DNA from 4 places in the Luteibacter sp. P4_D7_3 genome. Region 4 is predicted to be linked to each of the others. Evidence: predicted binding sites of a transcription regulator. Region 4 holds the regulator's gene; each other region holds the start of a gene.
What was found. The regulator FliA, encoded in region 4, starts transcription of late flagellar genes. The targets are predictions, from matches to a motif close to TAAAGTTTNNCNNNCNNNGGCCGATAA.
Positions count from the first base shown of each region.

Region 1: a site for FliA is predicted at 1,147-1,173, ahead of AC1DSN_RS00460 (methyl-accepting chemotaxis protein). Genes of this name have one in related genera too.
Region 2: a site for FliA is predicted at 1,070-1,096, ahead of AC1DSN_RS06910 (GGDEF domain-containing protein). Genes of this name have one in related genera too.
Region 3: a site for FliA is predicted at 1,312-1,338, ahead of AC1DSN_RS03385 (methyl-accepting chemotaxis protein). Genes of this name have one in related genera too.

Region 1 covers NZ_JBFUIT010000002.1:16,359-18,558, reverse strand. The annotation lists gene AC1DSN_RS00465 (GGDEF domain-containing protein) at 1-1,096, shown strand, start outside; gene AC1DSN_RS00460 (methyl-accepting chemotaxis protein) at 1,202-2,200, shown strand, end outside.
Region 2 covers NZ_JBFUIT010000045.1:622-2,821, forward strand. The annotation lists partial or broken gene AC1DSN_RS06900 (CorA family divalent cation transporter) at 1-39, shown strand, start outside; gene AC1DSN_RS06905 (oxygenase MpaB family protein) at 44-976, shown strand; gene AC1DSN_RS06910 (GGDEF domain-containing protein) at 1,212-2,200, shown strand, end outside.
Region 3 covers NZ_JBFUIT010000016.1:28,028-30,227, reverse strand. The annotation lists gene ppc (phosphoenolpyruvate carboxylase) at 1-1,219, shown strand, start outside; gene AC1DSN_RS03385 (methyl-accepting chemotaxis protein) at 1,393-2,200, shown strand, end outside.
Region 4 covers NZ_JBFUIT010000022.1:14,659-16,858, reverse strand. The annotation lists gene AC1DSN_RS04250 (MinD/ParA family protein) at 1-760, shown strand, start outside; gene AC1DSN_RS04245 (RNA polymerase sigma factor FliA) at 757-1,488, shown strand; gene cheY (chemotaxis response regulator CheY) at 1,542-1,943, shown strand; gene AC1DSN_RS04235 (protein phosphatase CheZ) at 1,954-2,200, shown strand, end outside.

The sequences.
Region 1 (2,200 bases), on a different contig from region 4:
TGCGCAGGGCTTCCTGATAGCGCGGCCGTCCCCCGGCTCGACCATCGAGGCACCGGCGAACGTTATCGCTGCGCTGTCCGTCACCCACGTGCCGGTCCCGCCGCGGCCGCGCGGTCCGGTGTCGGCACGGCCGTTCACAGCCGGCCACATGCTGATCGATGCACCGTGTGTTTCGCCGACGCAATCAAACGAAGACGTGGTGGATCTGTTCGCGGCCCATCCGCGTTTGCATGCCGTCGCGGTGGTCGAGGAAGGACTCCCCGTCGGCATCGTCAACCGGCGCACGTTTACCGAGCGCATGGCGCAGCCGTTTGCGCGCGAGCTGTTCGGGCGCAAGCCATGCACAAGCTTCATGCATCCGGAGCCACTGCTCTGCGACGAAGAGATGTCGTTGCAAAGCATGGCCGATATCCTGCGCGGTGAAGACCAGCGATACCTGAGCGACGGCTTCATCATTACCTCGCACGGGCGCTATCTCGGGCTGGGCACCGGCGAAGCGCTGGTGCGCCGTGTCACCGAAATTCGCGTGGAAGCCGCACGCTATGCCAATCCGCTGACCTTTCTCCCGGGCAACCTGCCGGTCACCGAACATATCGTGCGTCTATTGCAGACAGGCCGTCCGTTCGCCGCTGCGTACTTCGACCTCGACAACTTCAAACCCTTCAACGACCAGTACGGTTACTTTCGCGGCGACGAGATGATCCGCCTCCTCGCCAGCACACTCACGGGCGACCTTCGCCAGGATGCCGACTTCGTCGGGCACATCGGTGGAGACGATTTCCTCGTCATCTTCCAGGGTGACGATTGGGTCGCACGTTGCGAAGGCATGCGCCTGCGGTTCAATGCGATGAGTGGCAACCTCTTCGATGAGGCCGATCGCGTGCGCGGGGGCATCGACAGCGAGGATCGCCACGGGCATCAGCGGTTCTTTCCGGTCACCACGGTGGCGGTCGGCGTGGCGTGCTTCGTCGATGCCTATCCGGTCGACCCGGAGACCGTGGCGAGTCTCGCGGCGTCGGCGAAGCGCGTGGCTAAAAACACGGGCACCGGGTTACACATGGTGACCTACGAAGCGCAGCTTCCTGTTGGCGTGTAACGAGATATTCAAGCCACTGAAATAAAAGCATAACCTGCAAAAAATAACGCTAAAGTTGGCGAACAGGCGGCCGACAGGGAGGCATCCCCGTCCCCCGAGTACGCCATGCGATTTCCCCGAATCCCGTTGCCTGTGCTGACGCTCCGCGCCCGTTTGTTGATGCGCATGGCTGGCACCATCCTTCTCCTTCTCGCCCTATGGATCGTCGGTGGCGTGCAGTTGCGCACCGCCGACCAGCGGCTGCAATCCGTCGTCGACGAGACGCTTGCGCCCGTGGCCGACGTCGGCCGCATCCAGAACGATTACAACGATCTGCTCGACGCCCTCGTGCATGCGACGCTCACCCGCCTGCCGTCCTCGGTCGATGATGCGGTCACCGCCATCGGCAGCGATCGCCACGACATCGACAAGCAATGGAAATCGCTGGTAGCCAGCGGTCTGGGCAAGGTGCAGAGCAAGGGAGTGYCACTCGCTGCCGAGCACCGAAAGGCGGCGGACAAGGCCGTGGATGACGTGATCGAGCTGCTCAAGGCGGAGCAGTACGATCTCGCACAACTGCAGCTGTCGAACGATGTGCAGTCCGCCGTGGGTCCGCTCAAGAGCGACTTTTCCAATCTGTTCGCGCTGGCGCTGGATGGCGGCAAGGCCGAGGCCCAGGCGCAGCATGAGGACATCCGTCGCGGTGGCATCACCTCGGCGATCCTGCTCGGTATCGCCTTGCTCCTGGCCAGCGTCGTGGACCTCGCGATCATCCGTTCGCTGGGCCGTCGGCTTCGCCAGGCATCCGGGGTCGCAGCCGCCATTGCGCGCGGCACGCTGGGCGCCCGCATCGACGTGGGACGCGGCGACGAGATCGGTAGTCTCCTGTCGTCGCTGGCGGCCATGGATACCCAGCTCGGCAACGTCGTGGTGCAGGTGCGCGATCGCGCCGACCACGTGGCCCAGGCGGCCAGCGGTATCGAGCGTGGTAACGATGCGTTGAACGACCGTACGCGCACCCAGTCAGGGCACCTGCGTTCCACCTCGGCATCGATGAACGACATGGCCAGCGCGGTGGCCGGCGGACTCAGCCATGCCAAGGCCGCGCATAGCGCCGTAGCGCAG
Region 2 (2,200 bases), on a different contig from region 4:
TGGTTCTTTAAATGGCGAGGCTGGTGGTCCGGGGACTGAGTCCATGACGATCTTCGCGGGCCTGCTTCGTCCCGCATCCGCGCCCATCCGGCGCTGGGTGCTCACGGCGTTTCCCAGGCCGCCCTCGGGCGGCATCGACTACGACCATCCCGTGGGCGATGCCGGCCTGTTCGGACCCTCCAGCGTTACCTGGCGCATGCACTCGGATTTCTGCGGCATGCTTGCCGGTGGCCTCTGCGCGCTGTACCTGCAACTGCTGCACCCGCGTGCGCTGGCTGGCGTGTGGGATCACTCGAATTTCCGCGAGGATCTGGTCGGCCGACTGCGCCGGACCACCGCCTTCGTCGGCGCGACCACTTACGCCCCCACGAGCGAAGCGCAGGCACTCATCGGGCACGTGCGCATGATCCACAGTCACGTGCGCGGCGTGGATGAGGCCGGGGCTCCCTACGCGGCCGACGATCCGGACCTGCTCACCTGGGTCCACGTCAGCGAGATGTCGAGTTTTCTGGCCGGCTATCGCGCCTACGGGCCTATGGCCGTCACGCCACGTGTCGCCGATGCCTATCTGGACGAGACGCGTCGAGTGGCCGAAGCCCTCGGCGCCCGCGATGTACCGGGCTCAGTCGCCGACATGGACGCGTATATCGCGCAGGTGCTGCCAACGCTGGTGTTCGGGGAGCGCTCGCGTGTGGTGCTTGACGTGCTCAGGCGCCTCGACCTGCCCGTACCGATGGCCGGTCTGTCGCGCGACCTGTTCCTGCATGCCGGCGCCGCGTTGCTGCCGGACTGGGCGGCAACACTGTTGCAGCGAACGGATAGCGACCTGCGCAAGGCGCGACTGGCGCGTGGCGCCCTCCGCGGCATGGTGCCCTTGTTCCGCGTGGCGCTGACCGAAGGCGTCGCCTCGCGATCCTGCCGACGGGTCGGCGTCGATCCGGCGCTGCTGGCGCATTGGCCGCCCATGCCGGAATGACGCCCTAACCCAAACCGTCACATTCGTGAAGCGACAAAAGCGGAACCCGTTCTCAGTTTCCTACATTTTCCTGAATTCTTGCCGAATTTGCCCTAAAGTTCGCGATGACGGTGCCGCTAACAACTTCGAGGTTGCGCGGTAGGGGATCATCGTCGCGACACCAACAGGGGAGGAAGGGGTCGGTGCCAGCCAGTTGCTCACATAGCGGACGTCACGTCGCAGGAGACATGCGCTCATGAGGTCGCCCTGGCATTCGCTTGCCGGTGGGCCGCCGGAGTCGCGCCTGCTCGCCTCCGTGGCCGAGTTCACCCACCACCGCGATATCGACGCCCTCGACCACAGCCTGGTGCTGTCGCTGGCCGAACTGATTTCCGTCAGCAGCGTCACCCTGTGCAAGCGCGGCGAGAGCCTGCAGCTGCCGGTGGATTCCATCGTGGTCTGCTCGCGCAATGCCGAAGGCGCCTTCGTGGTCGAAGCGCTGGATCCCACGCGCGACGGCGATCCGATCGACACGATCGTCTGCGCTATGGAAACGCTGGAAGCCATCAGCGATGTCACCGACGACGGCACCTGCCGCCTGGTGATCCCGATCCAGCGTGACCACGCGGCCATCGGCGCGCTGATGCTGGAATCGGAAGATTCGCTGGACAGCGTGCGCAACATGGTCGAGGGCTACGCCCGCATCTACGGCAACTACATCGCGCTGCTCAACGAGAGCGAGCGCGACAAGCTCACCGGCCTGTACAACCGGCGCAGCTTCGAGCAACGCCTGCAACGCCTGCTCAAGTTGCAGCGCCAGCGTGCCCGCGCCTCGGCCAAGGGCGACGACGAGCGCCGCCTGCCCTTCGAAGACGATGTCTCGCAGATCTGGCTGGCCATCCTCGACATCGATCACTTCAAGCGCATCAACGACACCTACGGCCACGTCTACGGCGACGAGGTCATCCTGATGCTCGCCCAGCAGATGCGCCACAGCTTCCGCCAGAGCGACGTCCTGTTCCGTTTTGGTGGCGAAGAGTTCGTCATGCTCATCGCCGCGCAGGACGAACGCGTCGCGCACATGGCACTGGACCGTTTCCGTCACTTCGTCGCCGAGCACGCGTTCCCCCAGGTGGGCCACGTGACGGTGAGCATTGGCTACGCGCGCATCACCGAGAACGACTACCCCGAAATCGTGCTCGACCGCGCGGATAAAGCGCTGTACTTCGCCAAGGAAAATGGCCG
Region 3 (2,200 bases), on a different contig from region 4:
GGACGTGCTCGCCGTGCTGGCACTGGCGCGGCGCGGCGGCCTGGTCGAAGACGGACGCGTGCCGCTCGACGTCGCGCCCCTGTTCGAGACCATCGACGATCTCGCCGGCGGTGCGGAAACCCTGCAGGCCCTGCTCGACGACCCGGTCTATCGCGAGCACCTGAAGGCCCGAGGCGATCGCCAGTGGGTGATGCTCGGCTACTCGGACAGCGGTAAGGACGGGGGCACGCTGGCGTCGAAGTGGAGCCTGCAGCGCGCCCAGGTCGATCTGCTCGAGGTAGCGGAGAGGGCCGGCATCCGTGTGGCCTTCTTTCATGGTCGCGGCGYCTCGGCCAGCCGTGGCGGTTCACGCATCACGCCGGCCCTGATGGCCTCGCCGCGGGGTTCCGTCGGCGGCGTGCTGCGCGTCACCGAGCAGGGCGAGGTGATTCATCGCAAATACGGTATTCGCGCGCTGGCCGTGCGCAACCTCGAGCAGACGCTGGGCGCGGTGATGCGCGCCTCGCTGCGCCCGCGCGACGTGGAAGTACGCGAGCCGGGCTGGAAGGACACCATGGCGAAGCTCTCGGCGGAAAGCCGCAAGGCGTATCGCGCCTTCGTCGATACCGAAGGCTTCGTCGATTATTTCCGTGGCGCCACCCCCATCGACGTGATCGAGCGCATGACGCTCGGCTCGCGTCCCGCGCGCCGTCGCAGCATGAAGGGCGTCGAAGATCTGCGCGCCATTCCGTGGGTATTCTCCTGGACACAGTGCCGCGCCGTGCTCACCGGGTGGTACGGCCTGGGCAGTGCCCTGGATGTCGTGGCGAAGGAGTGCGGGGAAGAGCATCTCGTGAACATGGCACGCGAGTGGCCCTTCGTCTCGACCATGCTGGACGACGTGGAAATGGTGCTGGCCAAGGCAGACATCGACATTGCCGAAGCCTTCTCCCGACTTGCCGGCCCCCTGCACGAGCGCTTCTTTCCGATGATCCGCGCGGAGTTTGAAAGAACGGTGGCCTGGGTCCTCAAGCTCAAGGGTGCCGACGAATTGCTTGCAGGCGATCCGCGCCTGGCCACGTCGATCCGCCTGCGCAATCCCTACGTGGACCCCATGAGCCTTCTCCAGGTCGACCTGCTCAGGCGCTGGCGCGCCACGGGCGGCAAGGACGATGCCCTGCTCAATGCGCTGGTGGCCTGCGTCAATGGGGTGTCGCAGGGTCTGCAGAACACCGGCTGAGCGATTTGCCAGACAAGAACGATTTGCCAGACAAATCGGTGAGACGGCGGTTTTCGCCGTCTCACCAGCCCAGGAGAATGCGCCCCAAGGCCTAAAGTCCGCCGGAAGTCTGCCGACAACGCCGGTGTAAGGGTGTCCGCAAGGGATGCCCGATGACTTCGCAAAGGCTTCATATGAACAGGATCGGTAGTCGCGCCTTTGCGCGCAGCATGAGCGTGGGCGCCCGCCTGACGCTGCTCGTCGTCGGCATCGTGGCCCTGGGTGTCGCGGCACTCACGATCGTGGTGACCACCATGGTCTCGCGGGAGCTGGAGACGCGTGCACGTGACGACCTCGCGCGGGGCAACCGGGCCATCATCGCGACGGTAAACACCTTCAGCGGTGCGTTGCTCGCCGAATCGGATCGCTTCCTCGGCCTGTTCGAGAGCTATTACCCGGGCACGTTCTCGGTGGATGACAAGCACCGCGTGACGATGGGCGGGCATACCGTGCCTACCCTGTTGCATGACGGCAAGGTGCTCAACGGCGAGTTCGGCCAGGTGGACGAGTTCTCGTCGCGGGCGCATGTGGTCGCGACCCTGTTCGTCCGCGACGGGCCGGACTTCATTCGGGTCAGTACGTCCCTCAAGAAGGAAGACGGCTCACGCGCAGTCGGTACGTCGATCGACCACGCCCACCCGGCCTTCCCGCAGTTGCTGTCCAATAAATCGTACGGTGGCCCCGCGGTCCTGTTCGATCGCCCGTATATCACGCGTTACGAGCCGATCCACGACGCGTCCGGCAACGTGATCGGCGCCTGGTTCGTTGGTGTCGAGATCACCAGTGAGATGGCCAATCTTTCCCAGGAGATCGCCTCGATCCACATCGGCCAAAGCGGCTATTACTCGGTTATCGATGCCAGCGCCGGCAAGCGCTACGGCACGTTCATCGTGGATCCGATGATGAAGGATGCCGCCGCCCGGATCGACGGTGCGGCGCTGA
Region 4 (2,200 bases):
GGCGGTCAATCTCGGCATGGCACTGGCGATGGGCGGACGCGATGTCGTCCTGCTCGACGCCGACCTCGCCATGGCCAACATCGACGTGCTGCTGGGTCTTCAGCCGACGCGCCACCTCGGGCACATGCTCGAGGGCGAGTGCCGCATCGAGGACCTGATCCTCCAGGCGCCGCATGGCCTGAAGGTGATTCCGGCCACGTCCGGGGCGCGCCGCATGGCCCAGCTGCCGAYCATCGAGCACGCTGCCGTGATCCGCGCGTTCGACGAATACCCGATCGCCCCCGAGTACCTGATCGTCGATACCGCCGCCGGCATCTCGGACAGCGTGTCCATGTTTGCCGCCGCTTCCGACGAGGTGGTGGTGGTGGTGTGCGACGAGCCGGCTTCACTCACCGACGCCTATGCCCTGATCAAGGTCATGAGCCGCGAGTTCGGCGTGAACCGCTTCCGCATCGTCGCCAACATGGTCCGCCACGCCCAGGAAGGCCGCCAGTTGTTCGAGAAGCTGTCCCGGGTGACCAACCGGTTCCTGGATGTTTCCTTGGATTTCATGGGGATGGTCCCGCACGACGAGTACCTGCGTCAGGCTATCCGCCGCCAGTCGGCCGTGGTCGACGTCTGGCCGAGCAGCCGATCTGCCGTCGGATTCAAGAATTTGGCCAGGTCGGTCGATACATGGGGTGAACCCGAACCCCGTGCTCAGGGTCGCATCGGCTTTTTTGCCGAGCGGTCTCATCTGGGAGGAGGGCTGCCACTGTGAGCGTTGCGACCGAATACCTTGAAGTCACGCGAATCCCGGCGGATCAACTGGTACGAACCCACGCGCCGCTGGTGCGCCGGATCGCCTATCACCTGATGGGTCGGCTGCCGCCAAGCGTGGATGCGAACGACCTCATGCAGGCCGGAATGATCGGACTGCTCGAGGCAGCAAGAAATTACTCGCCGACTCGCGCGGCCAGTTTCGAGACCTATGCGGGTATCCGCATACGTGGCGCGATGCTGGACGAACTGCGCAAGACGGACTGGACCCCGCGCTCCGTGCATCGAAAGTTGCGCGAAGTGGCTGAAGTAACGAGGCAGATCGAGAACGAAACGGGTGGGGATGCCGAAGACYCCGAGGTCATGAAGCGGCTTGGTATCGACGCCATGGAGTACAACCAGATTCTGGCCGACGCGGCGAGCGCGCGGTTGCTCAGCCTTACGGCGCCGGAAGGCGACGAAGGCGCGGCGATCGATGTCGCGGACCCCGACGCCGCGGGTCCGGAAGGGATCTTCGAGCAGGACGGCTTGCGCGATGCGCTGGCGCAGTCCATCGATGGCCTGCCCGAGCGCGAGAAGCTGGTGATGTCGCTGTACTACGATGAAGAGCTCAACCTGAAGGAAATCGGTGCGGTGCTGGGTGTGAGCGAATCGCGGGTGTGCCAGATCCATGGCCAGGCCCTGATCCGCCTCCGCGCACGCATGACGGGTTGGAAAGAAAAGCATTGACGGCATTACGGTGCCGTCGCCGGTAAGAACGCGCAGTCAGGCGGAGACGAGTTTTGGACAAGAACATGAAGATCCTCGTGGTGGACGATTTTTCCACCATGCGACGCATCGTCAGGAACCTCCTGGTCGAGCTGGGATTTACGAACACCCTCATCCAGGAGGCTGAAGACGGCAACGCGGCGCTCGTGATGCTGCGCGCCCAGCCCTTCGACCTGGTGGTGACCGACTGGAACATGCCCAACATGACGGGCATCGAGCTGCTTCGCGCTATCCGCGCGGATGCCGCGCTGAAGTCGATGCCGGTGCTGATGGTGACGGCCGAGAACAATCGCGACCAGATCATCGCCGCGGCGCAGAGTGGCGTGAACGGCTACGTGGTCAAGCCGTTCACGGCGGTCACGCTGAAGGAAAAGCTCGACAAGATCTTCGAACGACTCGCCGCGGCTGCGGGCTAAGGGAATGACAATGAACACCATGCTTACCGCCGGCCACGAGGTCGTTCCCGAGCTGCGCGAGTTGCTCGACGCCGATGACAGTGTTGCCTTCGAACAGGCGCTCGACCGCCTGCTGCGCAGCCGCGAACAACACCTGTTCCTGGCCCTGGGCCATCTCGCGCGCGATCTCCACGAGTCGGTCCGCCGCCTTGCCTCCGACATCTCCAGCGATGGCGTGCCGGGCAACATGAGCGATGCGCGCAAACACCTGCGCGACG